2 regions of the Peribacillus sp. YIM B13482 genome follow, and region 1 is predicted to be linked to the other one. Evidence: riboswitches for the same ligand, from Rfam matches in the RefSeq annotation. Region 1 holds a riboswitch; the other holds the start of a gene.

Evidence for each region. Region 1 has a riboswitch for cyclic di-GMP ahead of ACFX4L_RS06540 (anti-repressor SinI family protein). Riboswitches for the same ligand answer to the same signal wherever they lie in the genome.
Region 2: linked by a shared signal. The riboswitch ahead of ACFX4L_RS01100 (anti-repressor SinI family protein) and the one ahead of ACFX4L_RS06540 (anti-repressor SinI family protein) in region 1 are both predicted to bind cyclic di-GMP.

What each region holds. Positions count from the first base shown of each region.
Region 1 is NZ_JBHZPF010000008.1:26,425-42,467, reverse strand. Features, by position in the region: gene ACFX4L_RS06570 (lasso peptide isopeptide bond-forming cyclase) at 756-2,696, shown strand; gene ACFX4L_RS06565 (paeninodin family lasso peptide) at 2,712-2,843, shown strand; gene ACFX4L_RS06560 (HPr kinase/phosphorylase) at 2,983-3,924, shown strand; gene ACFX4L_RS06555 (lasso peptide biosynthesis PqqD family chaperone) at 3,914-4,204, shown strand; gene ACFX4L_RS06550 (lasso peptide biosynthesis B2 protein) at 4,243-4,725, shown strand; gene ACFX4L_RS06545 (ABC transporter ATP-binding protein) at 4,966-6,765, shown strand; cyclic di-GMP riboswitch class I at 7,202-7,283, shown strand; gene ACFX4L_RS06540 (anti-repressor SinI family protein) at 7,302-7,430, shown strand; gene purF (amidophosphoribosyltransferase) at 7,838-9,208, opposite strand; gene ACFX4L_RS06530 (hypothetical protein) at 9,562-9,696, shown strand; gene ACFX4L_RS06525 (YwzD family small protein) at 9,972-10,127, shown strand; gene ACFX4L_RS06520 (VanZ family protein) at 10,124-10,609, shown strand; gene ACFX4L_RS06515 (hypothetical protein) at 10,717-11,175, shown strand; gene tagU (polyisoprenyl-teichoic acid--peptidoglycan teichoic acid transferase TagU) at 11,639-12,568, opposite strand; gene ACFX4L_RS06505 (hypothetical protein) at 12,723-13,511, shown strand; gene ACFX4L_RS06500 (GntR family transcriptional regulator) at 13,515-13,892, shown strand; gene ACFX4L_RS06495 (ABC transporter ATP-binding protein) at 13,889-14,581, shown strand; gene ACFX4L_RS06490 (hypothetical protein) at 15,070-16,043, shown strand, end outside.
Region 2 is NZ_JBHZPF010000001.1:217,577-233,619, reverse strand. Features, by position in the region: gene flgK (flagellar hook-associated protein FlgK) at 1-1,450, shown strand, start outside; gene flgL (flagellar hook-associated protein FlgL) at 1,466-2,332, shown strand; partial or broken gene ACFX4L_RS01150 (DUF6470 family protein) at 2,375-2,952, shown strand; gene fliW (flagellar assembly protein FliW) at 2,960-3,403, shown strand; gene csrA (carbon storage regulator CsrA) at 3,403-3,636, shown strand; gene ACFX4L_RS01135 (flagellin N-terminal helical domain-containing protein) at 3,769-5,016, shown strand; gene ACFX4L_RS01130 (hypothetical protein) at 5,157-5,324, shown strand; gene flaG (flagellar protein FlaG) at 5,664-6,026, shown strand; gene ACFX4L_RS01120 (flagellar hook-associated protein 2) at 6,041-7,552, shown strand; gene fliS (flagellar export chaperone FliS) at 7,577-7,978, shown strand; gene fliT (flagellar protein FliT) at 7,978-8,322, shown strand; gene hpf (ribosome hibernation-promoting factor, HPF/YfiA family) at 8,576-9,133, shown strand; cyclic di-GMP riboswitch class I at 9,821-9,903, shown strand; gene ACFX4L_RS01100 (anti-repressor SinI family protein) at 9,935-10,075, shown strand; gene ACFX4L_RS01095 (helix-turn-helix domain-containing protein) at 10,219-10,542, opposite strand; gene secA (preprotein translocase subunit SecA) at 10,961-13,474, shown strand; one part of gene prfB (peptide chain release factor 2) at 13,646-13,708, shown strand; one part of gene prfB (peptide chain release factor 2) at 13,710-14,744, shown strand; partial or broken gene ACFX4L_RS01080 (YitT family protein) at 15,004-15,164, shown strand; gene cccB (cytochrome c551) at 15,214-15,552, shown strand; gene ftsE (cell division ATP-binding protein FtsE) at 15,845-16,043, shown strand, end outside.

The DNA.
Region 1 (16,043 bases):
TTTACTCGAGTTCGAAAAGTTTATATCGATAAGTTCGTTATTATATACTTCTGATTGAACTCTTACCTTTAAGGACTAACGGATTCTCTTAAATGAAAGTATTAAACTATATTGTTCCTATGGAGAAATCCAATGTAGAAGTAGAAATAAACTAAATTACTTTGATCAAAAAAACGATTATATTTCAAATTTGAAACAGGGTAATCAAATAGTTCCAGACATAAAATATCAATTAAAAATTGGAAGATTCCTTAACACTTTATAGGACTTTTTATTCAGGTGGAAAAGTTATTGACATAGGAATAAATAGGTGGTATTTTTAACTTATGAAATTCGTTATTAAGAACATGATATTTGTAAAAAGGAACTGCAGAAGTTAAACAGGGAAAACGTTCCATAAAAGATAGTGAATTAGAAAAAAATTAAATTGATGTACAATGTCTGAATTTTTCCTTTTGAATGAAACAATTAAACATTTGTTATTAAACTATAGTGAGATCTTATTAAATAGATAAATTACTAGAAAGTAAAGACCTAAAGACATCATCTTAAAGTAACCTCATGTTATAGGTTAACGAAGAAAGGAGGAATATTTATGCCTCTATTTCTAATGAAAGAAATATGGACACCTTTAAAATTAGTTGGGGTGAGGTTTTTCAAGTCAGATGATAGAAGTATTTTCATCAAGGTTTTTAACCAACATCGAAGGAAAATCATGTAATTTATTTACATAACAAAACAAGCAGGGGGAAAACATGAGTGCTATTGCCGGTATTTATCATTTTAATGAAGAGTCTATAAATCTTCAACAATGCCATAATTTGATGTCGGCTTTACAAAAGTACCCTGCTGATTCGATCCAAATGTGGCATTCGGAAAAGATTTTCCTTGGTTGTCATGCTCAATGGATCACGCCGGAATCTGTTGGAGAGCAGCTCCCATTTTATGATTTTGAAAGGCAATGTACCATTACTGCTGATGCAATTATAGATAATCGTGATGAGTTATTTGAGAGGTTACAAGTTAAGTCATCCGCTCAAAAGGACATGACGGATAGTGAACTGATTCTCCTTTCCTACTATAAGTGGGAGGAAGATGCGCCCAAATTTTTAGTAGGGGATTTTGCTTTTGTCATTTGGGACGAAAAGAAACAGAAGTTGTTTGGGGCAAGGGATTTTTCAGGGAGCAGGACTCTTTATTATCACCAAAACTATCAGAAGTTTGCATTTTGCACGACTATGGATCCACTTTTGTCATTACCTTTTATTGAAAAAAAGTTGAATGAGCAGTGGCTTGCTGAGTATTTGGCAGTATCGGGAATGATTGATGCAGTAGATTCTTCATTAACGCCGTATACAACCATAAATCAGATACCACCATCCCATAGCTTAACAATAGAGAATAATAGGGTAACTTTAAAACGATATTCCTATTTAACTCAGGGGGATAAGTTAAAACTTAAATCTAATGAAGATTACATAGAAGCATTTCAAAGTGTCTTCCAGGAAGCTGTTACATCTAGATTAAGGACACATCGGAAAGTTGGCGCCCAGTTGAGTGGTGGGTTGGATTCTGGGGCTGTTGTTGGCTTTGCTGTGAATAAATTGCAGCGGGAAAGCACTGCACTACATACATATAGTTATATTCCTCCCGAAGATTTTAAAGATTTTACGCCTACATACTTTTTGGCGGATGAGCGCCCTTTCATCAAATCGACGGTAGGACATGTTGGTGGCATTATTGATCATTATTGTGACTTTAAGGGGAAAGACTCCTATTCTGAAATGGAAGACTTTCTTGACACCATGGAGATGCCATATAAGTTTTTTGAAAATTCTTTCTGGTTGAAAGGGATGTTTGAAAAGGCGAATGAGGATGACATAGGTGTGTTGCTTAATGGGGATAGAGGGAACTTTTCAATCTCTTGGGGATTCCCATTAGAGTATTACTCGCTCCTATTAAAAAGATTAAAATGGGTTCGACTTTACCAAGAGTTGGACCAACATAGTAGAAATGTTGGCGGATCTAGATTGCGAAAGATGAAAGCTATTGCTAGAATCGGCTTTCCAATAATTGAGCGGATTTTTCCGGAAGGTGCACCATATAAAATTCCTTCCTTAATCAATCCAAGATTTGCAGAAGAAATAGGCGTGTATGACAAATTTAAAGAATTCGGCATGGATGAAACAGGCTGGTATTCGAATTCTGATATTTTTAATGAAAGAAAAAAGCATTTTGAAGATATCTTTCAATGGAATGCAGGGAATACGCTTTCCACAAAGCTCTCCTTACGATACAAGTTGTGGAAGCGAGATCCGACGAATGATATCCGTGTTATTCGCTTTTGTTTATCACTTCCGGAAAGTCAATATGTACAAGATGGCATGGATCGTGCCCTGATCAGAAATGCTACAGTGAATTTCTTACCCGATAAAGTAAGGCTTAACCAAAGATACAGGGGTGTGCAAGGAGTTGATTGGATACACCGTATGCTTCCTAAATGGGGTGAATTCATAGAGGAGATAGAGCAGCTTAGCACAGATGATAAAGCTCTTGAATTCCTGGATGGTCAAGCGATAAAGAATGCACTAGTTACGATAAAAAAAGGAACGGGACCAGAGCTTGCTACAAATCCTGAACATAAATTCCTAATGCGAAGTTTAATCGTGTATCGGTTTTTAAAACAATTCAATTAAAAGGAGGTGAATACTATGAAAAAGGAATGGAAAAAACCTGAATTAGAAATTCTTGATGTTAATCAAACGATGCTTGGAACTGATGGTGAATACACAGATGCTGCTTTCCCATCACATACTCCTAAAGGTGATATAACTTTTAGTTAACCTTTTTTTGCGCAACAAAGTCTGTTAGGATTCCCCTAAGCCCCTATTCCAGTTAATAGGGGTATGACTTCAATAACAAAGTATTAAACATTAGGACCAGCTAATGAAGAGACGTTATTTATTGTTCGGGGGTATTTATATGATTGATATCAAAAAAAAGACGGTTTATGAAGCGTATGGTTTAACAATTTCAAGTGAAATACCTTTGCCTGAATTGCTTCCTATTAATGTAGAGGATGATAAAACGGATATTGTTATCGAAAAAGCTGATTTACATACATTATGGTCTGAGCGATCAGTTCCAGATGATGATTTTGTCATTAAGAAAGACTGGATCATGTTCCATGTTTCTAAGACGGCCATTTTCTTGATTCAAAGTGGAAATAGAATAGTATTTTCCCCAATTGATGCGGCACAGGAAGATGAAATTCGACTTTATCTCCTTGGGACCTGTATGGGGGCCATATTGATGCAAAGAAAGATTCTTCCTATACACGGAAGTGCGGTAGCCATAGATGGAAAGGCATATGCGATTGTTGGTGATTCTGGTGCTGGGAAATCCACTCTTGCTTCAGCTTTTTTAAAAAGGGGCTATAAGCTCATGAGTGATGATGTCATACCAGTAACTCTTAATCATGAGAATATACCAATTGTAACACCTTCATATCCTCAACAAAAGTTATGGTTGGAAAGCTTAAATCATTTTGAAATGGATTCAAATAACTATCAGCCACTCATTGTTAGAGAAGATAAATTTGCTGTTCCTGTTCAAAGTCAGTTTTTTTCTGAACCACTCCCGCTTGCTGGTGTATTTGAATTGATCAAGGGAGAAGATTCAGAGATAGATATTAAGCCTATACAATCTCTTCAAAGGTTTTATAAGTTGTATCATCATACATACCGTAATTTTTTTATACAAAAGTCTGGATTGATGGACTGGCATTTTAAGACTTCTGCTAGAATGATCAAGAAAATTGAGTTTTTTCAAATAAGCAGACCAACAAATCGTTTTACAGCAACAGACTTATCGGAAATAATTTTACATGTATTAAAAGGGGAGGAAATGGTTCATGAATATTAATCAACTTGATACGAAAATTCTATATAGCCAAAGTCCAGGAAACATAGTAAGTGATATGGATGGGGAAAAAGTGATGTTAAGCGTTTCTAACGGAAAATATTATAATTTAGGTGAGCTGGGCGGAGAAATATGGGAGTTAATGAAGGAACCCATTTCAATTCAAGAGCTAGTTATAACATTACAGTCACAATATAATGTCGATCCAGCCGATTGTATGTCACATGTCACTGGCTTTTTAAATCAATTGTTAGAACAAGGCTTAGTTAGTATCAAATCCTAGTAATGAATCTTTATCTTTAGGCTCTAGGAGGCTAAAAAATGAATATCATAAAGAAAGCTCAGACTTTTCTTCGATTGAATTTTAAGACAAAGTTGCTGTTTATCGAAGCTTTTTTACATTTAGGCAAGGCCCGTTATCTTAAAAGCCTTTCATTTTCAAAGGTTGCCCCAACACTTGGTGAGCAGATGAAAGAGTCATCATATGACTTGAATGCAGCGAATAAAGAGACTTTAGCAAATGTATCGAGGGCTATAAATATTATGAGCCGCTATACCATATGGGAAAGCCAATGTCTTGTTAAAGCTATTGCAGGTATGAAAATGCTGGAGAAACGAAAGATTGATAGTACGCTCTATTTAGGTACAGCTAAAGATGAGAATGGAGGGCTCATTGCACATGCTTGGCTACGCAGTGGACCTTTTTATATAACTGGTTTTGAAGTGATGGATAGGTTCACTGTTGTTTCTAAGTTCTCTAAAAAGAACGATTCTAGGAAGCTGAAGGAACAAGAATCTGGTTAAAGTTTATAATACCCCAGATGTTGAGTATCAATAATGAATGTAAGCATATCCATGAGCCCACGCTTCACCAACCCCACACATACTCATTTATATCTTCATCTTCAATGTGAATTAATATTAGAAAAGTGGATACCCAATACCTTTCCTTCCATTTTCGCTCTTTACCACAATACAATATGGTGCCACCGGGTAACATGGAGGAAAACGATTAAATAGGGCCTGCGAATGGAGGACATGATTATGAAGCATCTCTTACTTTTTACCAAACGAATACATGATTATTCTGGGAAAATTCTATATATCAATCTTATTTGTATGATTTTAATAGGTTTTTTAGAAGGTGTAGGAATTTTCTTATTGATCCCATTGATTGGATTGACCGGTGTAATGGATATAAAAACGGATGAAGTTCCTTTCTTAAGCTGGGTTAATGAATTATTCTTAGGAATCCCGGAAACGCTCAGTCTTATATTAATACTTGGAGTTTACGTGATATTAATGGTAGGACAAAGTGTATTTAAGCGGAATCAAACAATCCTGGGAGTGAAAATCCAACAGGGTTTTGTTAGAAAGTTAAGGGATGAGGCGTATGGCAGTCTGCTGCAAGTGAATTGGGGGTTTTACCTAAAAAAGAGGAAAACCGATATTATCAACATCATGACAAATGAAACCTTCAATGTAAGTGCAGGGATAAATTTATTTTTACAGTTTATAGCCTCCCTTATATTTACTTTCATTCAAATCGGTATAGCATTTTATTTATCTGTTCCAATGACGAGCTTTATAATAGCCTTTGGGTTGATCCTTATTTTTTCGTCCCGGAAATTTGTGAAAAAGTCTCAGTCTATAGGAAAGGAAACCTTTCAGTTAACACAAACATATTTAGCGGGTATGACAGATCACCTTAACGGAATGAAAGATATCAAAAGTAATTCACTAGAGGAATCTCATTTGAATTGGTTTCTTTCTTTAAGTGAAAGAATGGAAAAAAACAGAATCAAGTTAACGACGTTAAATACAACTTCCCAAATGATCTTCAAAATCGTATCTTCACTTTTAATTGCCATTTTTGTGTTTTTTTCGATAAAGATGTTCATGGCCCAGCCAGCACAATTAATGCTGATCATGGTTATTTTCTCAAGGTTATGGCCAAGGTTCACTAGCATTCAATCTAATTTAGAGCAAATAGGATCTACGCTTCCATCTTTTAAAGCATTGTCGGATTTACAAAACGAATGTAGAGTTGCGAGAGAGTTATATGAATCCGATTATAAAAATATCAAGCCTATTGAAATTAAACGAGGGTTAGATTGTCGTAATGTGTATTTTAGTTATGATCAAAGTGAGAGTACGTATGCCCTTAAAAATATAAACGTACACATTCCCTCTAACCGGATGACGGCTATTGTAGGGCGATCGGGTGCCGGAAAAAGCACCTTAATAGATATTTTAATGGGGTTAAATCAACCTAATAAGGGTGAAGTCAGAATAGATGATAATCCCCTTACAAATGACCGCTTATTATCGTTGCGGAGGTCCATAAGTTATATTCCACAGGATCCATTTCTCTTTAATGCAACAATAAGGGAAAATTTGCTGATCATTGACCCTGATGCAAGTGATGAATCCATATGGGAGTCTTTGGAATTTGCTGCAGCCGCGGATTTTGTCAGAAAGCTTCCTCAAGGCTTGGATACTCTCATAGGTGATCGAGGTGTCCGCCTGTCAGGAGGAGAAAGGCAGCGTCTAGTACTGGCCAGAGCGATTCTGCGCAAACCAGCCATCCTTGTTTTGGATGAAGCAACAAGTGCACTGGATACCGCGAACGAAGCAAAGATTCAATCCGCTATTGAAAGATTAAAAGGGAAAATGACCATCATTGTAATAGCTCATCGATTATCGACGATTCGCAATGCCGATCAAGTGTTGGTCATGGATCAGGGAGAAATTATTCAGGTCGGTGAATATAACCAATTAGCGAGTGAAAAAAGAGGGATGTTTAGCAATTTATTAGGGATCCAAATGGAATCAAGTGTGTAAACTCTAAAATATATAATAAACAGTCAGGTTACAGCCATATTATGGTTTGTAATGCTGGCTTTTTTTCTTAGGGAAAATTAATTAAAACTGAATCATTTTATTACTAGTAAAGCCAATTGATTCGAAATATTCTTCCGGTATAGGAAATATAAGTTAATTATAGGGATATATCTCTATTGTTTTTATAAAAGTGTTTTAAAGAAAGCACATTTTACCTGAGTTTATATATTGCAATGTCACTTTTTGAAGAATAATGTGGAAAAATGACATAAAAAAACGAATAATATTATGAGCAATTGTTACGTTTTTAAGTATAATTAATATTAATATAGTATTAAAGTAGGGGAATTTTTTTTGAGGACATGATGGCTGAGCGCCATGAAAACAGAGAATCAAAAAGTCTTTTTCAATAGATTTAAATAAAGGATTAATATATTCTTGAGAAAAGCAAACCTATTGAAAAGTAGGGACGCAAAATTACAGGTCTAAGGCTATGCTAAGACGGCTGTGTTACCACAAATGGGGCGGGATTTGTCATGAAAGCGAAAAATGAATTAGAAGAATGGGTTTATTTAATTTTAGAGGCTAAAAATTTAGGATTATCCATTGAAGATGTGCGGGAGTTCATCTTAGGTAATAGAGATAAAAAGTTCATAATGAGTTAATAAATATTTACTTTATGGAAGACTGATATTCAGTCTTTTTTTTTATGGACTTTTTTACCAAAAACATATGAAAGGGTATCCTGAACAATGAATCATGGACACAATAATAAAATCAACTTAAATGAGAGGGATTTTTATTATGGATGGACCTGCAAATATTATGATGGGAATCATATGGGGAACTTTATTCAGTCTGCCCTTATGGTTGTCATTTTTCGGTTGGATAAAAATTATAATGAACTTTATAAGATAAGAAATTAAAGACTCGGAATAAAAAGATACACTCATTGGTGATCGAGGAGTTCGACTGTCAGGAGGAGAAATACAGCGCGGGTTTAATATTAGGAAAATGGGGTTTTAGGCATCACACAAAGACGGTTGTTTTTGTGTGATGCCTGCCATATCCTTCAAATATCAGTTGGGTAAGCCCCACTAAAACAGGCTATACAGCGACTGCTAGTTTCTCCAAGATCTACATCTACTGCCTCTAATAACCCTTCGGTGCTTAAAAAGGCTAATGAATCTGCCCCGATAACCTGTCCCATCGCTCGTTCGTGTTCGTGTTTGTTGGCAAATAGTTCTTCCTTAGTTGGCATATCCACTCCATAAAAACAAGGGTTTCTAACCATAGGTGAACTAATTCTTACATGGACTTCCTTGGCACCTGCTTGCCGAATCAATTGGACAATGCGCTTGCTTGTCGTTCCCCTAACAATCGAATCATCGACTAATACCACCCTTTTTCCTTCCAAAATTTCTTGCACAGCGCTTAATTTCAGTCGAACAGCTAAGTCGCGCAATTCTTGCGTGGGCTCAATGAATGAACGACCAGCATAAGGGTTTTTAATAATCCCCATTTCATATGGAATTCCTGATTGTTGGGAGAAACCAATGGCGGCAGGGACGCTTGATTCGGGAACTGCAACGACGACATCAGCCTGTGTCGGATGTTCTTTTGCCAGAATTTGACCTAATTCCTTTCGGATTGCTAAGACACTTCTTCCTTGAATGACGCTATCTGGACGGGCAAAATAGACAAATTCAAAGGAGCAAAGGGAAACCTTTCCTTTTTCCGCAAATCTTCCAGTTTGAATTCCATTTTCATCTATAAGAAGCCATTCACCCGGTTCAACTTCCCGCCAGAACTTAGCATCAACTGCATTTAAAGCGCATGTTTCTGAGGAGGCGATGATTGATTCGCCAATTTTCCCAAGGCTAAGCGGACGTAACCCATGACGATCCAAGGCGATTAGTATTTGTTTTTCAGTCATTATAATCAAGGCAAATGAACCGTCGATACGTTTAAGCATATCAGGTGCGGCTTGGGCGAAATGCTTTTTACTTGAACGAGCTATTAAGTGAGCAATTATTTCAGTATCGGTTGTTGTTTGAAAGATGCTTCCCTGCTGTTGTAACACATCCCGTTCTATCCTTGCATTTACGAGGTTGCCATTATGAGCAACAGCCAAGTCCCCCTCGCTATATTTAAAAACGAGGGGTTGTGCGTTTTGCAGTAAACTTTCACCAGAAGTTGAATATCGTACATGGCCAATGGCCATATTTCCGCTTAGTCCATCAAGGATGTCCCGTGAAAATACTTGGGTTACTAATCCCATTCCCCTGTGACTCCTGAATGATTTTCCATCACTAGCCACAATTCCTGCACTCTCCTGACCACGGTGTTGAAGTGAATGAAGTCCGTAATAAGTTAATTCGGCTGCTTTGGGGTGATTAAACACCCCAAATACCCCGCATTTCTCCTGCATTTCTGAATTCATTTTTTCTCTTCCTCTCGTTGATATCATTTTTGTTATTTTTTGCAAAGGGTGATTTTCTATCCTTTTTATTTACTAATCGGTAAATGGATATGGTTTGAACAAATTGCAGCCCAAAAAACAGTTCTATGAACAGGTAGGGATAATTGCTTTGCATTAAGAATGAATACCTAGGAATAAAAGACTTGTTGGTAGAATGGAATATTTTAATTAAGGTACTTTGTATGATAAACTATATAGTTAATAATACCTAAATGTTTTTGGTTGTATGCCGATATAACTATAGAGATCAAGCGAAGGGACTTCGCGGAAGGCGATGTCAGATAGCTGCCATCAAAATAAAAGGAGATTATTTGATGACAAAAAACAAATTCATTACGTTCGAGGAAGTTTATGAAAAGAAACAGAGAAGCAAGAAAATTTTTATCGGGGCTTATATTTCCATTACTTTAGTATTGATTTCATTGATGACTTATTTAATGGGGCAATAATAGCGGGTATCGAAGGGGCTGAGGAATCGCCCCTTTTTTTGTTTTTTTTCATTTGGATCTTACACCAAATGAACTGCATGTATTCAACTGCTGATTTTAATATTCCGTCAGTTATGAACTTTTTGTGATCATTTCTTTAAAAATTCAGATTTTACCCTTTTGTAGATTAATTCCGCTTGCCAATCACCACTTTATATGTGATTATCAAATAAAAAGAGCTATATTCCTTATTTTTGAAAAAAAGGATTAGGACAACAGTATGAAGTGGTGGCTCAATGATATTGGAGTGGAACATTCAAATGGATTTTTTTGATATTTTAAAAGACACTTTTGCCAAGGGAGAGTCTGGGCAGGATGTTACTGTAAATGAACTTGTGGACGAGATTAAGGAAAAATTAAGCGGGATCATGGAAGAACCTGATAGTATATGATCCGTAGATACTACGTCCCGGGTTTGCTCGTTTTATGGGCGATGGTCATCTTCTTTTTTTCCTCGCAAACGTATGAGGAGCAAAGCATTTCCCCTTTATTAGCGCAGTTCAATACGCCGTATTGGTATGATAGATTAAGCGGCATTTCATTCATGTATGGTGGCGTTGAAGTGAGTGCCCAAACAGCAGGGGTGAATGGTTTTCTGGAGTTTTTCCTTCGGAAGGGTGCCCATCTTTTTATCTTTTTTGTGTTTGGATTATTGACATATGGTGTTTGGCGCCGTTTTGTGAAGAATCCTGTTCTTTCGTTTCCAGGCGCTTTTTTATGCATCCTTTTTTATGCGAGTGCTGACGAGCTGCATCAAAAACTAACGGGTGGCCGAACTCCCTTGTGGCAGGATGTCATGCTGGACACGTTTGGCGGTTTGCTGGGAATTTTCTTTTTTCTTTTCTTTTATCGATGGAGAAGTCCTAGAATCTGAGAGATCATTTCACATAAACTTAAGGGGCATGTCTAACAACATGCTTCTTTTTTATCGTTTTCCCCTATATATATAAATGAAAGATAACCTGTGAGGGTGATTGATGAGTGAGAAGACAAAATAAGATTCCACTGGGAGCATTGGCGATTATTCTCCTGGCATTGGCTGCAGGGGCTTGGATCATTTTTCTTTGGCCGAGCGGTTCAAAAAGCGTGGTGGAAGATTTTTATGAGTATGAAAGCGAAGCGGAGTTCGGGAAGTCCTGGGATTTGTTAAGTTCTGAAATGAAGCTGCGGTTTCCGAATCGGGCAGCTTATGTGCAAAATCGCTCCCATGTGTTTTTACAGCATATGGATGTGGAGACCTTTCAGTATGATGTAGGCCGTGTTAAGAAAGTGAAGAACTGGAGTCTGGATAAGGATGGAAGGGTGCATAAAACGGCCTTTAAAATTCCAGTTACACAGGTCTTCAATTCTCGTTTTGGGGTGTTTACATTGGAACAGGATTGCTACGTCGTTAAAGAAAAAGGCGAATGGCGTTTGTTATGGAATTATCAGTTTGAATAGATTCCTCTCCTTTTTCAGGCACAAGTTCGTTTTAGTGAAAAGGAGAGGCGATGCTCTCGTATAATGATTCCAATAGGTCTACTTATCATGAAACATATTTCATTCTTGAGCGATCACTGATGGCTTTCAGAATAAACATTTTGTCCTGTGTGCTTAGCATAGCCCAGCTGCCTGCTTTGATTTTCAATTAAATCCACTCCTTTTGTTTAGGATTATTTATTATGGTTGATGAATGATGGTTGATGGAATTCCGGGTCCAAAGAATAATAGTGTCAAGTGATGAAAGGGGCAAGGGGAAATGTAAGTATCAGCTCCTACTAGATTATACCGTTTTTTCATGCCTAATAAACAACAAAAATTCCAACAAATCTCTACAATTGGTGTTCGTTTTTTGTCAGATTATTGGACGGTGAAAATAAAAAAGCTGTCGGGATGCAGGCCCGGACAGCTTTTTCATTTTTTCTTATTTGATGGATAATTGTTCTTTTAATTCGGATTGAACCTTTTCTTTTTCCTCATCCGACACAATATAGTAGTAGATTCCGTCGATTTTCGTTCCTTTGCCATTTATGGATGATTGGGTAATGCTTTTGCTAGCGTCCCTGTAGTTCTTTTGGATGTCCATCATGTCATCAAACGTCAAATTCGTCTGGATATTATTGCCCAGTGCGTCGAAGACATCATTGTATTTCGTCAGAGAGGAAACGCTCGCACCCTCCCTGATGACAGCCTCAATGATGGAACGTTGTCTGGACTGACGACCAAAATCACCATTCGGATCATCATGCCTCATTCGTGAATAGGCTAAGGCTTCTTTCCCATTAAGAGTATGCGAACCTTTCGCAAAATGAATGCCATCGGAGGTGAAGTCCAAATCGTTTTGAACAGTCACGCCGCCGACTGCGTCAACGATATCCTTAAATCCTTCCATATTGATCTTCATATAATAGTCGATCGGGATATCGAGGAAGTTCTCAACAGTATCCATGGACATCTTTGCGCCGCCGAAGGCAAACGCATGGTTGATTTTATCCTGTGTACCATGACCGACGATCTCGGTCCGTGTATCACGCGGAATGCTTAGCATTTTGACTGACTTCTTTTGTGGATTGACCGTCAAGACGATCATTGTATCTGAACGGCCTTTGTCGCCATCACGTTCATCGACACCGAGCATGAGCATCGAGAAGGGCTCCTGATCCGATAGTGCTAGGTCTTTTGTTCGTTTATCCGTGTTACGGTCTATGGGTGTATGCATTGATTCAACGGTTTTAGTTAGAGCATTCCACATGGAGTAGGCAAACGCTCCCCCTGCTAATATGAAAAGTAGGACAATTATACCGACTACCTTTAGCCAGGTCCGTTTCTTTTTCGTCTTTTTTTCATGTCTCATATTTTACTTCCTTCCTCTTATTGTAACCACTTCATCTATTATATTTAAATTCACTATAAAAGAATAGTATATTTTGTTATTTTATAATACTTTTGACATATATCAGTGTAACTGTGTACTATGTAACTAGGACAATAATGAAGGGGTTGGGACGTTGAATTCGTTTAAAGGTTTAATGATAAAGGAGTGGCTGATCGGGAAATCCACACTTCTCTGGCTATTGGTTGCACAGGTTGGCTTAGTGGTTATTGCTTTATTGGCATCCAGGTATTTGGAAGTTGCAGGTCTTTTTTATATGTGCACATGGATAATCGTGTTCTTACAACCATTTATTATGTTCTCTTTGATTTTTGGATGTTTGAATTATGAGGGGAAGACGCAGTTGTGGATTCATAATCCCCAGTCTGCGGCGATTCTGCTTGGAAGTAAATTATTGTCAAGTGTGCTGTTTCAGGTGGTTTCAATTTTATTTGCCTGCTGTTTAGTATTTGTGGCTTTTAGGGTTCCGACCGGTTATTTTCAGCCAGACTTTCAGGTGGAAAGTTTTTCGGGATTAGTAGGCTTGTTACAGATAGGCGGGGTTATGACGGCGGTCAGTATTGTCATTGCCGTGCTAATGATGTTTTTATGGGTAGTGTATCATGCACTCGCAAGGATTCAGCTTATTAAAAATATTCGTTGGCTGATTGTGTCCCTTCTGTTTATAGGAATGGTTTTGGTGAAAAATTGGGTTGGAAATACCGAGATATATAAGAAACTGGATGATCTATGGGCTGTACCTGCTTTTAACGGTTCGTCGTTTACCTTGTCAAAAGCCAAGTTGGAGTTTTATCTAGAAGGTAGAGAGAATATTTCGCTTTTGACAAGCGGGTTGGATGTTATCGCATTAGTGATATTGTTCCTCGCTTCATGTTGGCTCTTGGACCGAAAGATTGAGGTGTAAAGGATGTCAGAGGATTTTCATGCTTCAAAACCGATTTATTTGCAGGTTGCCGATCGAATTTGTTATTCAATTGTACGGGGTGAGGTAAAGAGTGGGGATAAGCTGCCATCGGTCCGCGAAATGGCTGTCGAGATGGGTGTCAATCCGAATACGATCCAGCGCACTTATACCGAGATTGAGAGGGATGGAATTGTGGAGACGAGAAGGGGGCAAGGTACATTCGTCAAAAATGATCCGATGCTGATTGCATCATTGCGTACCCGGATTCAAACGGAGGTTATCGAGACATTCGTTGAAAATATGAAAGAAATCGGCTTGTCGAGAGAAGAAATGCTGACAGCGGTACAGCAATTTCTAAAGAAGCAGGGGGATGCAAAATGACGGTTGAGCTGCATGATGTAAAGAAAAAGTATGGAAGCATTACTGCCCTTGATGGTGTTTCACTCACGTTTGAAGTGGGGAAGATATATGGGGTGCTGGGGGCCAATGGCAGCGGTAAGTCAACATTGCTCAAACTGATTGCCGGACTCGCGAAACCGGATCATGGAGAGGTGACGGTCGAAAGGGTGACGGTAAGCAGGAGGACGGCTTCTGTTGTTTCTTATCTGTCAGAGCTTGATTTTTTCTATACCAATTTTACCGCAGGTCAGTATATTGATTTTCATGCGTCGCAATTTGCTGATTTTAATCTGGATAAGGCAATTGAAATGCTGGCATTCATGAAATTGGATGTCCGGAAGAAAGTCCGTACGATGTCGAAAGGGAATCGGGGACGTCTTAAATTAGTGCTGGCCCTGTCTCGGGAGGCACCGGTCGTGCTTTTGGATGAACCATTCTCAGGGTTGGACGTTATGGTTCGGGAGTCGATAGTACGGAGCTTGCTGTCTTATATCGATTTTGAAAGGCAAATGGTTATCATGGCCACTCATGAAATCGAGGAAATCGAGAAAATCCTTGATGTGGTGATCGTGATCAAGGATGGTAAGGCCATTGGAAAGGAAGAAGCTGAGGATCTCCGCGAAAACGGTGGGAAATCGGTAATCGGGTGGCTAAAGGAAAAACATAGGTAAATGTCATGCTCCAAATTTCGATTTGGAGTATTCTTTTTTTTTCCTGACAGACTTTCAGGTTATGAGGGAGTGCAAGTCTGTTTTGCAAATGGGAGGTATATAAAGATCTATTGGCTGCTTCCAAGGATCCTTTTCAATTCTGCTGATCGAGATGAATTTGCCGTCACCCAGTGTCAATGGAAGCGTTTGGCTCAGCAGTAGAGGGGAAATGACGGAATTATTAAGTAACTTGGAAGAAAGGCCATTTCGTTCAATAAGGTAAATGATGAAGTAACTCCGGGGAAAATTCCGGAGTTTTTTTATTAAAAAGGAAGGCCCTTTTTAATAGTTGAATAGAATGGAAAGAGTTTTTTCATAACATTTTTCTAGGCGTACGACGATTTACTACAAAATGGGTGATTAGCAGAGTCCGTATTAGAAAGAAGGCGCATATATATGCAGTACGGATATCACTAAAGTATAAATAACTATTGGAGGCTAAAGGAAAAATGGAAGAGACTGTTGGTTTACCGTACCTTGAAGCTTTAACAGGGAAATTTGTGAGGGCGTTTAAAGGCGGGCCTGATTCTAGAGAAGGCAAGCTTTTAACAGTTCAGAGCGATTATATCGTGATTCAAACAGAACAAAATCAACTCGTATATTTCGCCATCGAGCATTTGAAAATTGTTGTGGGGAATGCGAAAAAATCTCAACTTGATTTATGTTCGATCAACGAAGAAGAAACAGTTTATCCAGCAAATTTTTTAGGTATGCTGGAATCACTTCAAACTAGCATCATTCAAGTGAATGGCGGCGGTCCGGCATCAAAAGTTGGCCAGGTTGTAGATGTAAAAGAGGAATTTTTAGTTTTATCCAGTGAGAATGACGGGCTAGTTCTATACCCGATTTCCCATATTAAAAGTGTAACAGTGCTGGAGCTGGCGGACAATGAGTTATTGCCTCAATTTGGTGACGGTACAGAAACAATTAACGGCTTACTATCGCAGTTAGTCCACAATTGGGTATCCGTCAGTGCTGGAGGACCTAATAAAGTTGAGGGCATCCTGATGGAAGTTACTGACAGCCACCTTATCGTTGTTCATCATGAAGAATTATTTTATGTGACAACGGATCATGTCCAATTCGTAGTTATAACTGTGCAGGTAAATGAAAATTGCGAAGCAGAAGCAGAAGGTGAAAACTCTGCAAATGGAGGCTCTTCAGCTGGAGGTTCGTCAAAAGGAAGCAGTTCAAGCGGTTCATCAGACGAAAGCAGCAGTTCATCAGACGAAAGCAGCAGTTCATCAGACGAAAGCAGCAGTTCATCAGACGAAAGCAGCAGTTCATCAGATGAAAGCAGCAGTTCATCAGACGAAAGCAGCAGTTCTTCTGTTGAAAGCAGCAGCTCATTCATTGAAAGCTCTTCAAGCAGTTCATCAAATGGAGGTTTAGGGAGACTTCGGGGACCTCGAGTAAATACGTT
Region 2 (16,043 bases), on a different contig from region 1:
TTCAAGGCAGCGGGTCAACCTGGTACAGACGTCTGGCTTTCCAACTGTCGGATTGAACAGCCCGCGCGTAGCTGGCCAAATCGGGACAGGGGTGGCGGCAGAAACGGTTCAGCGGATCCGGGATAGTTTCCTGGACGCACAATTCAGGACACAAAGTAATAAAATCGGTTTTTATGGGGCCATGAGCGAATCATTGTCTAAAATGGAAGGGATCATGAATGAACCAACCGACAGCGGATTAGCTGCCACGATGGAGAAGTTCTGGAATTCGCTGCAAGGGCTGACGGCCAATACGGAAAACTCCGGGGCCCGTGAAGTCGTTGCCTCAACGGGCGTCATGGTCGCGGATACCCTTAACTACTACTACAAATCGCTAACGAGCGTTCAAACGGATATCGGTAATCAGATAAACGTCAAAGCGAACGAAATCAATACGCTCATTAGCAGCATTGATCAACTCAATCAACAAATCAGTAAAGTGGAGCCGCATGGATATATTCCAAATGACCTTTATGATAAACGTGATGTACTTGTAGACCAACTTTCGCAGCTTGTCAGCATAAAAGTGAATAACGTCATTCCGACGGATTACGGAAGATCCAGCGATGTAGCTGCAGGGCTATACAACATCGAATTGATGCAAGAAGACGGTTCGTCTTATGTGCCGCCTATCAATCTAGTAAGTGTTAACCAAACTGGGATGGTGGGAACTTCGAAAGTTGAAGTTAGCTATGATAAAACGACAGGTATGGTAGACGGAGTGAAGTTCGGTTCAAAAACAATGACGGATTACAAATTCTCGGGAGAACTATCCGGTTTGATCAACAATTTTGGTTATAAAAAGGATGATGGTACGATCGGGGGAGCGTATCCTGATATGCTAAAAAAGCTGGATAATATGACGACGGCTTTTGTGAACGAGTTTAATGCCATCCACAAACAAGGATATGCACTAGGTGATAGCGATGCTTCAACATTGGACTTCTTTGAAATAGAACCAGGTAAGAGCGCTGCCCAAAGCATCAAGGTGAATAGTGAAATCGTAAAGGATCCCTCGAAAATTGCCGCAGGCGCTAAAAGCGGAGGGGCATCCGGGGATAATGAAAATGCCAAACTCCTGGCTGACCTGAAGAAGAAAGCGTTTAGTGAGTACTCGACTAAAGACCAAAATTCAAAGGAATTGACGGGAAGTTTCGACACATATTATTCCGGAATCATCGGAAAACTGGGTGTGGATTCTCAAAGCGCCCAAAAAAACCTTTCCAATTCTGTCGTGCTTGCTACATCCGTTAACCAAAATAGAGACTCTGTCAGTTCTGTATCCTTGGATGAAGAGATGACCGATATGATCAGATTCCAGCAAGCATACAATGCTTCTGCAAGAATGATGACGATGATGGACGAAATGCTCGATAAAATCATAAACGGAATGGGCACTGTAGGCCGATAATAGGAGTGAACGAACATGCGGGTAACGCAATCGATGCTAACCAATAATATGTTAAGCAATTTAAGCAGCAGTTACGAGAAGATGGCCAAGCTTCAAGAGCAGGTTTCCTCTCAAAAGAAATTCTCCAAACCATCCGATAACCCTGTCGCTGCCATGATGGGAATGGGGTACCGGACAAACGGGCAGTATCAGAGCAACATTGCCGAGGCGACAAATTGGATCGACAGCACGGATGATGCCATTTCTGAAGCTGTTTCCGCCATGCAGCGGATACGTGAGTTGACGGTTCAGGCCAGCAATGGTACGTATGAAGGCGAACAACTGAAAAATGTTGCTGAGGAAATAAAGCAATTAAAAGAACATCTCATAACTCTTGGCGACACACAGATAGGCGGGAAATATATTTTCAACGGCCAGGATACAAATGTGAGACCGTCTTCCGTTAAAGATGGGAATGGGAATACGGTGTATGGCACAGGAGACATAAACCTTGAAGTGTTTTCCGGGATTTCCCTGAAAATCAATACGGACGGTTCGAAGATTTTTGGTGATGCGCTTGCCGCTGGGGGAAGCATTGACCAAACAATCGACGCACTTGAAAACGGTGGTGACGTGAGTGGCACGCTGGCAGGACTTGACGCAACCATAAATACTTTCTTAGGCATGCAAGCACAGGTTGGCGCAAGGCAGAATCGGATTGAGCTGATGACGGACCGCCTCAAACAGCAGGAGGTCTTTGCTACTGAAATCCTTTCGAAAAATGAGGATGTCGATATCGAAAAAGCAATCATGGATTTGACGACCCAGGAAAGTATCCATAGTGCTGCATTAAGTATCGGTGCAAAAATCATGCAACCGAGTTTATTAGATTTTCTTCGCTAAGCTATTCTTAAAAGGATAGCTTTTTTCTCTTAAGGAGTGTTGATGATGCAGATTCCACAAATTAGATTGCAATCCACCTCAATGAAGATTGGATTGAATATAGAACAGCCTGTACAGCAAATCGAACAGAAGGCAGCGGACCAATCTATCGAACAGCCGCAGGCAATCCTGGAAATCCGAACGGCCCCAGGCAAGCTGACGATCGACCAGTCACAAGCCAGGGAAGATATGGATTTAAAAAGCCTTTCCAAGCGAGTGGAGGAATTTGCCCGGCAGGGATATCAAGATTGGCTGGTATGACAAGACGTGCTCAGCAGGGGACGGAGCTAAGGCATATTGAAAAAGGCGGTAATGCACTCGCAGAACAGGCCAGGCAAAACAGCAAAGGGCCGGAGAAGCAATTCAATCTTGGGTGGATTCCCTCTCATTTCAGCGTAAAGCTTGACTATCAGCCGGCCCAGGTGGAGATTGAAGCAACCGCTCAAAAACCGATCATTGATGCTCGAATCAATAGACCGAACCATACATACACACCAGGGAGTGCAGATGTGGAAATTCTACAAAAAAATGCGCTGGATATAGATTTCATCAATTTATTTCCGGATGAGATAGGTGAGTGAAACAATAATGATTCTACAAACAAAATTTCATGGCGAAATCGAATTAGTGGAAGAAGAGATTTATCGATTTGATAGCGGGATACCAGGATTTCTAGAAGAAAAACAGTTTTGTTTGCTAACTCTGGATGACACGCCCTTTTTCGTCCTGCAATCTGTAAAAACAAAAGAGGTTGCCTTCATTGTGACAAATCCTTTTGAAGTGTTTCGTGATTACGAAGTGGAGCTTCCGGATGAGGTATTATCTTCTTTACAAATAGAAACGGAACTGGAAGTCATTACTTTCGTCATATTGACGATTCAAGACCCTTTCAATGAAACGACGGCGAATCTTCAGGCTCCCATCATCATAAATGCCTCTAAAAAAACGGGAAAGCAATTTATCATGAACGGCAGTGAATACCGTACAAAGCACAGATTGATTGAACCTCCAGCAGAACAGGGGGAGGAATGATGCTCGTATTGCCCAGAAAGCTAAACGAAGCGATCATGATTGGCGATGATATCGAAATTACGATTTTGGCTGTTGAGGGAGAACAAATTAAACTGGGTATCAATGCTCCTAAAAACGTCGATATCCATAGGAAGGAAATCTACCTGTCCATCCAGCAGGAAAATAGCGAAGCTTCTGAAATAAAAACCAATCTTCTGGAAAATATAAATGAGTATTTCAAGAAAAAATCTTGAAAACCCGCTAAATATGTTTCCAAGCAGACCGATATTAAATATACAACGATGAGCAGTGAAATAGACTTATTCATTGCTTTCGTAAACAACCACATGGACGTGGGAACTTAAAACTCAAGGAGGAAACATAAAATGATTATCAATCACAATATCTCAGCTTTAAACACGCACCGTCAATTATCAAGTGCAACGAATGCACAATCTAAATCAATGGAGAAACTTGCATCAGGTATGCGTATCAACCGTGCAGGCGATGATGCTGCCGGTCTTGCAATCTCTGAAAAAATGCGTGGACAAATCCGCGGTTTGGACCAAGCTTCCCGTAACTCACAAGATGCTATCTCTTTGATTCAAACTGCAGAAGGTGCATTAAACGAAACGACTGATATTCTGCAACGTATGCGTGAGCTTGCTACACAAGCAGCAACAGACACCAATACTGGTACAGACCGTAATGAAATCCAAAAAGAAATCAATTCCCTAACATCTGAAATTAACCGTATCGCTAACACAACTGAGTTCAATAATCAAAAACTATTAAACGGCGACAAAGATGGAGCAGCAGTGGCAGGGAAACCAGCAGTTGCAGGAGAATATTCATTTGATTTTGGATCAATTTCCACCACTGTAGACGATACAATTGAAATTGGTGGTCAAACATTCACAGTTGTAGCTGCCGGGGATGAGGATCCAGCTACAGGTAAATTCAGTGATGCAGATACATTAAAAGCTGCCATCGAAGGTAATGCCGCACTTAAAGATAACTATTCTGTAGCTGTTGATGCTGGAACAGGAAAAATTACTTTAACTCAAAAAGCTGACAAAGAATCTTCTGTTGCCTTGACTGGTAACGGCGTTGGAACTGTAACAGAAGTTACTAAGGGTGCAGAAAAGGTCGACGCAGTTCCTGCTGACCCGGATAAGAGCCTTAAATTCCAAATTGGGGCTAATGAAAAACAAAGTTTGACTCTTGATATTGGAAATATGAGTGCAGAAGCTTTAGGTATATCTACTAAAGGAGCAGATAATGCAGGATTAGCAGTAACAGACGGAACTAATAACGAAACAACTGAACAAGCATTAAATGTAGGAACCCATGCTAGTGCTGCTGCAGCAATTACAAAAATTAATGACGCAATTAATTCAGTATCAGCAGAGCGTTCTAAACTAGGTGCAAACCAAAACCGTTTAGAGCACACTATCAACAATTTAGGTACTTCTTCTGAAAACCTGACTGCTGCTGAATCACGTATACGTGATACAGATATGGCAAAAACAATGATGGAGCAAACTAAAAACTCTATCTTGGCGCAAGCATCACAAGCAATGTTGGCTCAAGCTAACCAGCAACCGCAAGGCGTTCTTCAGTTACTTCGTTAATTGAATAGTTAGCTTAACAATAAAGGGTCTGACACTTTGTGTCAGGCTCTTTTATTTGTACTGATTGAAGGGTGTAAGGAACACTGTGATGTAGAAAAAAAGAGATTACTGCCACTTAAAAAGGAAGGGACCATTCGTTCATGTCACCAAGGAACCTTATGGCTAAAATCCTAATAGAGTATGATGGCACTGCAAAATACACAGCTGAAGATGTCAGTAATGTGTATGGTGAAATGACTGTGAACACAGCTATCAATTACAAGCTGGATGGGATATATCAATTTTTAGTATGTTCGCTGATTATTTGAATAAAAAGGGAAGTCCTAAACAAGATTGTAGGTAAAGGGCTTTCTATCTAAATATTAGAACAAAGTTGATTGGAACGGAAGGTACGAGACTCCTGCGGGAGATACGTGTCCAAGGGAGACCCCGCAGGAGTCTCCCGGACCGCCCGCGGAAAGCGAGTGCCTGGAGTGGAAATCAACTAGACCCCAAATATTTTTCTGGAGTTTTTTTAGTAGAATCTCTTTTATAGCAAAGGATCATTAATGAGTATTTGCAGGTGCAACCAAAATCTATGAGTGACTAAAAATAAAACCTTAATTACCGATATAAAAAGTAAACAGATCAAATTGGGGGCTATTTAGATGCTGGAGAGTTTGTCCACGAATATTCTTTCCTCACAGCTTAGAACAGCAATCTCAGACGGAATTAGTTCATATTATCAACGTGAAATGAATACGCTTGCCTATTCAGAACAATGTGTGGAATCTAATAATGAGCCTGCTAAAGAAAAGGTGAATGAAGTAGTGGAAAGTTTGAACACCTTCCTGGATCCAACACAAACGGCCATCCATTTTGAGTATCATGAGGAGCTGAATGAGTATTATGTCAAGGTTGTGGATGACGTTACGGATGAGACGATCAGGGAGATCCCTCCTAAGAAGTTACTGGATTTCTATGCGGCAATGACAGAGTTTGTCGGGATTATGGTGGATGAAAAAATATAGGCGGGTGATTGATTGTGGTAAGAATCAGTGGTTTTGCGAGTGGAATGGACATTGATGAATTAGTTAAGAGTATGATGCAGGCGGAACGGGTGCCTTTGGATAAATTAACACAGAAAAAGCAGTATTCCGAGTGGCAGCGGGATGATTACCGCTCGATAAATACATCTTTATCAGAATTGGATAGACTCATTGGTGATGGGGTTGGGAAGCAGTCTTCCTTTATTAAAAAGAAAATATCGGTATCAAATCCAGATGCAGTATCGGTGAGAAATGTGAGCTCGACCAGTGATTTTACTGGAAATATCAAGGTGAATGGGCTTGCCAAAGCAGCAACCATGACCAGTACAGATAAATCAGCAGTTACTGATTCCAAAAAGAAACTATCGGAATTGGGTATCACGACTCCTCAAGATATTACGATACTGGCTATCAATAAAGATGGCGGTTTTGATACGGAAGTAAAAGATGGAGTAACAATGGACAAACCGTATACGCTTACTCTTAATGAAAACGATACGCTAGAGAGTGTTATTAATAAAATTAATGCTAACTCGGGAGTGACTCTATTTTTTGACGAAACCTCCCAGAAGTTTTCCATCACTGCTAAAAATACCGGTGATGTAAATGATCGCCCTGAAATTGAATTAGGGGGTAGCGGAGATTTTTTTGCTGTGTTAAAAATGAGCAGTAATAATGAAGGGGCTGTCGGCGCAAAAGGGGAAAATGCATCGATTACTTATAATGGACTGGACATTTCCCGGCCTTCGAATACGTTTCAAATCAATGGAGTGGAAATAACGGTTAAGCAGAAAACGACGGATACCATCACATTCTCATCAACGGCTGATGTGGATTCCATCTTGGATACAATCACTCAGTTTGTGAATAAATACAATGAAATCATTAAAAAGGTTCAGGATAAAACAGGTGAAGCGAAATATCGCTCCTTTACCCCGCTTACTACTGAGCAAAAGAAGGCAATGACAGAAGATGAAGTGAAGATGTGGGATGAGAAAGCGAAGAGCGGAACGTTAAAAAGTGACTCAACACTAAAAAGTCTCCTAACTACGATGAGAACGTCCCTATACACCTCGGTGGATGGAATCACAGGAAAAAACAATCTCAGCAGTTTGGGTATCACTACGACCAAGAATTATTTGGAGGGCGGTAAATTAACGATTGATGAGGACAAGCTCCGGGCAGCCATTAGTGAAGATCCCAATGCGATTTATGATATGTTCATGACCAATGGAACGGAGAAAAGCGATAAAGGCCTCGCGCGTCGGTTACGGGGTGATATAGAATCATCCATGAAAGTGATTACTGAAAAGGCCGGAAAGGCCGGATATGTTAATAACAATTTTACAATTGGAAAATTGGTTGATGGGTTGGATAAGAGGATATCAACATTTGAAGCAAAGTTAACGAAATTGGAATCGCGCTATTACAATCAGTTCACGGCCATGGAAAAAGCGATTCAAAAGGCAAACAGCCAAAGTTCATCGTTAGCCTCTTATTTTAGTTAAGGCAAGTCGGAAAGAAAGATAAATATGGCGATAAATAATCCATATCAATCATATCAACAAAGTTCAGTCAATACAGCATCCCCGGGAGAGCTTACATTAATGCTCTATAATGGCTGCATAAAGTTCATCATGCTTGGGAAAAAAGCAATTGAAGAAGGAAATATCGAAGCGAAAAATACCAACATCATAAAGGCGCAAAACATTGTCCATGAATTGATGGTGACGCTGAATATGGATGTCGAAGTGTCCAAGGAAATGATGAGTCTGTATGATTTCATGAACCGACGTCTGATAGAGGCGAATATGAAAAATGATGTTGCAGCCTTGGAAGAGGTCGAGGGACTCGTTACTGACTTCCGTAATACCTGGAAGGAATTTATTCAGATGAACCGGAAAAAACAGTTTACACAAAGCGGTCAAGTGTAATGATCATTCAAACCTTTCATGATTTGACTGTTGAATTACTTGCCGTTTTGGAAGATCGGACGATTGCAGAACGTGAAGATAAAATAGAAAGGTTCACACAGCTGATTGACCAGCGGGATGAACTTCTTTCTCAAATCAAACCGCCTTTTACTGGTGAAGAGCAACAACTTGGCCGTGCAACAATGTTACTTAACGAACAGGTCGATCGCATGCTTTATCTCCAAAAGCTGGAGATAAAGCGGGACATCCAGGAAATAAATAAGAAGAAAAAATCATCTAATAAATACACGAACCCCTATGAAAGTCTATCAATCGATGGCATGTTCTACGATAAAAGAAATTGATTACCCAGCCGTTTGGATTCCAAACGGTTTTTATGTTAAATATTTTTAAATTTTCTGTAAATAATGCGGGCTTAATTTTTTCTTTATTGCTAGGCATTTGTTATAATGAAGCTAGGGCAGACATCAACCCTTTCCAAAACCTTCCGACAATTGCTTCATAATTTCGACATATTTCATGATGTGTTTCTAAAGGGAACCGGAGGGGTATTGTAGAATCTAACTGTATAGTCTTAATTTAAGGAGGACTCACTTTATGAATTACAACGTACGCGGTGAAAACATTGAGGTAACTCCAGCAATTCGAGAATACGTCGAAAAGAAAATTGGCAAGTTAGAACGATATTTTAACAATACACCAGATGCAAATGTGTTAGTGAATTTAAAAGTGAACAATAATACATCTAAGGTCGAAGTGACGATTCCCATGCAGAATTTGGTTCTTCGCGCTGAAGAGGAAAATGCGGATATGTATGCTGCCATTGACTTGATCAATGATAAGCTTGAACGCCAAATTCGTAAACATAAAACGAAGGTCAATCGTAAGTTCCGGAACAATCTATCGACGACACCCGATACATTCGCTTTCAATACGGATGTTGACGAAGTGGTGGATGAATTCGAAGACGATAATGATATTGAAGTGGTCCGCAATAAGCGCTTTGATTTGAAGCCGATGGACAGTGAAGAAGCCATTTTACAAATGAATATGCTTGGTCACAGTTTCTTCGTTTACACGAATGCGGATACTAATACAACAAACGTAGTGTACCGCCGAAAAGATGGACGCTATGGATTAATTGAACCTAGTTAACTATAATTCTAAAATCAAAAGCACAACCCAGCCTCTGGGTTGTGCTTTTTTTATACATTTTGGTAGTTTCCCATTACATTAATAGCCGATGAGTCCATATGTTTGCTGTTGATTATTTCATTACTATTTTACTAAAGTTAGATGGATATAATCAAAAGGTATAAAAAATGACTGTAATTAACGAACAATTCTTGTTCTTTAACGAGATAGACGTTTATTTTTACCTATTCAAACACCTACAACTTTTGTACTATACTCAAGTTGTTAATTCTTTAAAGAGAACGAGTAGTTTCTTATAAAAAACATTTGCTCAAGGTGCAGAGGGGGCGTTTTTTATATCGAAACAATTGCCATAAATACCATAGGGCTTCCTTTAGCAGTGCCGAATATGGAAAGTGGCTTTGCCCGATCTGCGGTGAGGACTTAACTGTGCAAAAAATTGGTTGCACCTAAAGAGAGAATTAATACGCCCCATCGAATGGTTAATGAAGGCAGTATCCCCCATTTTAAAAAAAGCGAATATGAATAGGACTTTGATAATGATTGAATTAATATTAAATATTCCTAATATTGTAATATTTTGTCGGATAAAAGGTTTGCTTTTAGATAGATTACCGACATAAAATAGCAATATATGGAGTGTGTATCCGTTATAATATGATTAAAAGTAATGATTTGGTAATAGTAACACGACAAAGGCAAACTTATTGAAATTAGGGCGCAAAGGCACAGGTCTAAGGTTTAGCGACTACGATGGCTGGTCTGCCTGAAATACAAAGAGTATTTTAGGAGGTAGAAGAGGTGGCTAATTTGGAAATAGATCAAGAATGGGTAAAGTTGATTTCAGAAGCAAGGAGCTTGGGTTTCAAAAAAGAGGAAATTAGTGCTTTTTTTGAACGGGAAAGCCTTGAGGTTACATTAGAGGAGAACGATGGAAGTTGAGTACTGAAAAGGAGCGAGAACATCCCTATAAACAGTGGTTCAATTCATTAGCTGTTTATAGGGTTGTTCTTCCATGAGATTCTAGCAAGTCTAGTTCATTCAAGCTGTATTCTTCCGGATTATGTAGGTAGATTATTAAACTACTATTCTTCTTTATCTTTTCTCCATTTATTAAACTCGATGAATTCCCTGAATTGTTGTTTTGATACACCCGAATTCATAGCCTCCTCAACGATTTTCATCCAGTCAGTGTCCAAGTTTTCCTTATTTGGTGCATCGTAAAGAAGGGCATCAACAGGAATGTTAAGCACGGCGGAGATTTTTTCAAGAAATTGAATAGAAGGATTCGTTTGTAAGTTTCGCTCGAGCGAACTTAAGTAAGACTTTGCCACCCCCGCTTTATCGGCGAGTTCAGTCATGGACATTTTCTTTTCTTCTCGCAGTTTTTTTACACGTTTACCAATCATCAATACCACCTCGAAACATGTTCTATTTATCTTCTGCTTATAAGTTTGAGTAGCCCACATTAAATCATTCAAAGCATGGAGCCTGTAAGGTTGGATTACCTTGACATGCTATCGCTAGAGAAGGACACAGATTAGTGATGGAAGGTTATGGATAGTTCTCAGTTGCATTTGGAATAGTGGGGAGTTTGCAATATATTTTTTATACTTCCTTTTATTTTAACAGTTTTACTCTTCATTTATCCATTGTTTTTCGCAATAATTGAATTCAGGTCTATACCAGGTAAGTGACATGAAGTTGTACCTCTAGGGTAGAAGTGGTAAAATTAAGCGTGGATTGTAATAATAGAAGGTGTGTTTCTTCTTACTTATATGAATTTTGTTATTGAACGATCATTACCATAATAGAGGAGCGTTTTGAATGCTTAATATATTAAATAAAGTTTTTGATCCGAATAAGCGGGAAATAAAGCGTTTGGAAAAAATCGCTGATCAGGTCGAAGCGCTGGCTGATAAGACGGCTGCGTTATCGGATGAACAGCTGCGTGCCAAAACGGGAGAGTTTAAAGAGCGTTATCAAAACGGGGAAACAGTGGATGATCTGCTAGTTGAGGCTTTTGCGGTTGCGCGTGAAGGGGCAAAGCGTGCTCTGGGCTTATATCCTTACCGTGTTCAAATCATGGGTGGGGCATCGCTTCATGATGGAAATATCTCCGAGATGAAAACAGGGGAAGGTAAAACATTAACCTCCACCATGCCGGTTTATTTAAACGCGCTTACTGGTAAAGGTGTACATGTCGTTACTGTCAACGAATATCTGGCACACCGTGATGCTACTGAGATGGGTATATTGTATGATTTCCTTGGCTTGACCGTCGGATTGAATTTGAACAGTCATTCTAAAGAAGAAAAACAAGAGGCGTACAATGCTGACATTACGTATAGCACGAATAATGAGCTAGGTTTTGATTACCTACGTGACAATATGGTGCTATATAAAGAACAAATGGTACAGCGGCCATTGCACTTTGCTGTCATTGATGAAGTCGATTCGATTTTGATCGATGAGGCGAGAACGCCTTTGATCATTTCCGGTTCCGCACAAAAATCGGCCCAGCTTTATATTCAAGCCAATGCGTTTGTGAGAACTTTACAAAAAGATACGGATTACACGTATGATGAAAAGACAAAAGGTGTTCAGCTGACCGAAGATGGGATGAACCGAGCTGAAAAAGCGTTTAACATCGATAATTTGTTCGATATTAGTCACGTTACTTTGAATCATCATATTAATCAGGCGTTGAAGGCGCATGTTTCCATGCATTTGGATGTGGATTATGTGGTCCAGGAAGGTGAGATTGTCATCGTTGACCAATTCACTGGCCGTTTGATGAAGGGCCGCCGTTACAGTGAAGGTCTCCACCAGGCGATTGAAGCGAAAGAAGGCCTTGAGATTCAAAATGAAAGCATGACTCTTGCGACGATTACGTTCCAGAACTATTTCAGGATGTACGAAAAACTTTCCGGTATGACTGGTACAGCCAAAACGGAAGAAGAGGAATTCCGCAATATCTATAATATGAATGTCATCGCGATCCCGACAAACAGGAATATCGTTAGGGATGACCGGGCAGATCTTATATACGCGTCAACTGATGGAAAATTCAAGGCTGTTGTGGAAGACATCGCCGAACGTTATACAAAGGGTCAGCCTGTGCTTGTCGGTACGGTTGCCATCGAAACATCTGAAGTCATTTCTGCCTATTTATCTAAAAAAGGGATCCCTCACGATGTTTTGAATGCAAAGAACCATGAACGTGAAGCGGAAATCATTGCGAATGCAGGTAATCAAGGCTCAGTCACGATCGCTACCAACATGGCAGGACGTGGTACGGATATCAAGCTTGGTGAAGGTGTCAAGGAGCTTGGTGGACTTGCTGTCATCGGTACGGAGCGCCATGAGAGCAGGCGTATAGATAACCAGTTGCGTGGTCGTTCCGGCCGTCAAGGAGACCCAGGGGTCACTCAATTCTATTTATCAATGGAAGATGAATTGATGCGCCGCTTCGGTTCGGATAACATGAAAAGCATGATGGCACGTCTTGGTATGGATGATTCCCAGCCAATTCAAAGTAAAATGGTGACCAGGGCCGTTGAATCCGCACAGAAACGGGTCGAAGGCAATAACTTCGATTCACGTAAGCAGTTACTGCAATATGATGATGTTCTCCGTCAACAACGGGAAATTATTTATAAGCAGCGTTTCGATGTAATGGAAAGTGAGAACCTACGTGAAATCGTCGAAAAGATGATTACTGCATCCATCCAGCGCAATGTTGCCGCATTTGCACCAATGGGCGATGAGGAAGGCTGGAATTTACAAGGTCTAGTTGATTACCTGAATGGTAACCTATTCAATGAAGGCTCAATCACTGTAAATGATTTAGATGGAAAAGATGAATTGGAATTGGTTGAATTCATTTTAGCAAAAGTGAAAGAAGGCTATGACCAAAAAGAAGAAGAGCTATCCGAAGAACAAATGCGTGAATTCGAAAAAGTAATCGTTCTTCGTGCAGTCGATAGTAAGTGGATGGACCATATTGATGCAATGGAGCAATTGCGCCAAGGGATCCACCTTCGTGCTTATGGCCAGATCGATCCGTTACGTGAATATCAATCTGAAGGTTTCGCAATGTTTGAAGCCATGATTGCTTCTATGGAAGATGAAGTCGCTAAATATATCATGAAGGCTGAAATCCGCAACAATTTAGAGCGGAAGGAAGTCATAAAAGGACAAGCGGTCAACCCGAAGGAAGAAGACGGGGGAAAAGTGAAAAAGGCCCCTGCCCGTAAAAAGGAAGACGTTGGCCGGAATGCGTTATGTCCATGCGGCAGCGGTAAAAAATATAAGAATTGCCATGGTAATTTAGGCTAAAGTTAGGTGTATAATGATTATGAGACGGTAAAGTTTAACGCTTGCCGCCTCTTTTCATGTTTAGTTTGCATAAAGCAATATATTTGCATATAGTTTGAAGAGGTTAATTTGTAATGAAGCGAATCCCTCTACAGGGATTTTTTTTTAACATACTTAATGAGGTGAAGAGAAATGGAATTGGCAGAAATTAGAAATGAACTCGAACGGACAGCGCAACGATTAACGGACTTTAGGGGGTCTCTTTGACTTAGATGAAAAAGAGGCACGAATCGCACAGCTTGAAAATGAGATGACACATCCTGATTTTTGGAATGATCAGCAAAAAGCACAGACTGTCATCAATGAAACGAATGCTTTGAAAGAACAAGTGAATCAATTGTCCGACCTTAATGAATCATATGAAAATCTGGATTTGACATATGAACTAGTGAAAGAAGAGAATGATGAAGAACTTTTGGCTGAGCTGGAAGAAGAAATCACGATTCTTTCACAAAAGATGAATGACTTTGAACTTCAACTTTTACTAAGTGAAGAATATGATTCGAAAAATGCCATTCTTGAACTTCATCCAGGTGCAGGCGGAACGGAGTCCCAGGATTGGGGTTCAATGCTACTTCGTATGTATACAAGATGGGGTGAAAAAAGAGGCTTTAAAGTGGAAACCCTTGATTACCTTCCAGGTGATGAAGCTGGAATCAAGAGTGTCACTTTACTTTTCAAAGGCCATAACGCCTATGGCTATTTGAAAGCGGAAAAGGGCGTGCACCGTCTAGTCCGTATTTCTCCTTTCGATTCATCGGGACGGCGCCATACTTCATTCGTTTCGTGTGAAGTCATGCCGGAATTCGATGAGACGATCAATATAGAAATACGCACGGAAGATTTGAAAGTCGACACGTACCGGGCAAGTGGTGCAGGTGGTCAGCATATCAATACAACTGACTCGGCAGTCCGGATCACCCATTTACCTACCAATACTGTGGTAACGTGTCAAAACGAGAGATCGCAAATCAAAAACAAGGCCCAAGCCATGAATATGCTGAAAGCCAAATTGTATCAACGTGAAATCGAACAGCAACAAGCGGATTTGGATGAAATCCGCGGTGAGCAAAAGGAAATTGGCTGGGGAAGCCAAATTCGTTCTTATGTTTTCCACCCGTATTCCATGGTTAAGGATCACCGTACTAGTGCGGAGACCGGAAACTTGGGAGCTGTCATGGATGGGGATATTGATATGTTCATTGATGCGTACTTACGTTCAAAATTATAAGATATGCAAGTCGGACCATTTCGCGGTCCGGCTTTTTTATGGTTTCTTATGCATGAAAGATCCTTGAATGACCTATTAAACACGTCCTCTGGCTGACATTAACAGGATATGAAAAGGGATGTTCTGCTTCGTTCGGCCAATACTATATATAGAGGAAAAGAAACCGGGCGAAGCATCCTCTAATACAAAAGTTAATGGAGTATTGATGGGTGATTGTTGGTTCGGCCATAATTGCCATGACCGGGGTGTATAGGGATATGGCGGCTATATGGATAATACTCGTCCTATATATTGATGTGCGTAATAGACCAGTCGGAATTCACCAAATTGAAACAAATGGTGAAACAAGTTGACCCTAAAGCGTTTGTAATTGTAATCGACGCATCGGAGGTACTTGGGGAGGGTTTTAAACTGGAATAAAATTGGTATAATGTTCTTGTACTGGTATAAATCAGAGGGGGTAAATTCAATGAAAATGAAATGGTTAGCCTTAGTTCTGGGTACTTCTTTGGCCTTGGCAGCATGCGGTGGAAATGATGATGCTGCAGATAAAGAGCCTGCTAAAAATAGCGAAACGACAACGGCAGGTGCTGGTGATGCCGCGAAAATTTACGAAAACAAATGTTCAAGCTGTCATGCAGTGAATCTCGAAGGCGGTGTGGGACCGAATTTAACGAAGGTCGGCTCGAGGCTATCAAAAGCGGACATCGAAAAGGTCATTGCGAATGGCCAAGGTGCAATGCCAAAAGCTATAATCCAAGGCAAGGAAGCGAGTATGGTCGCGGAATGGCTTGCCGAACATAAGTAATGATCAATGAAACGTTCTGCTTAGCAGGACGTTTCATTTAATCTCCTTTAAAATCCTCGAATAACCACATTTAATCCCTTATCAAGCAATCAAATCCTAGGAATATTACATAGATGTTGATATATGTCTAACTGAAATGAAACTGTAATATTTTTTATGCTTAATTTGACAAAATTTGATGTTATAATGTTTCTGTGCTCAAGTAAGAGAGATTCCTGTCAGATTTCAGTGAAAATTGTCGAAAAAGCTGTAGATACATAGTGATAATACAAGCAAATTAGGTGGTTTTAGAATGATAGAAATGATAGATGTGAAAAAGACATATCCAAATGGCGTAATTGCCATTAATGGTATCAATGTGAAAATAAAGCCAGGCGAGTTCGTTTATGTAGTAGGTCCCAGTGGTGCCGGAAAATCGACCTTCATCAAAATGATGTATAGGGAAGAAAAGCCGACAAGCGGTAATATCTTGGTCAATGGCATTAGCCTGC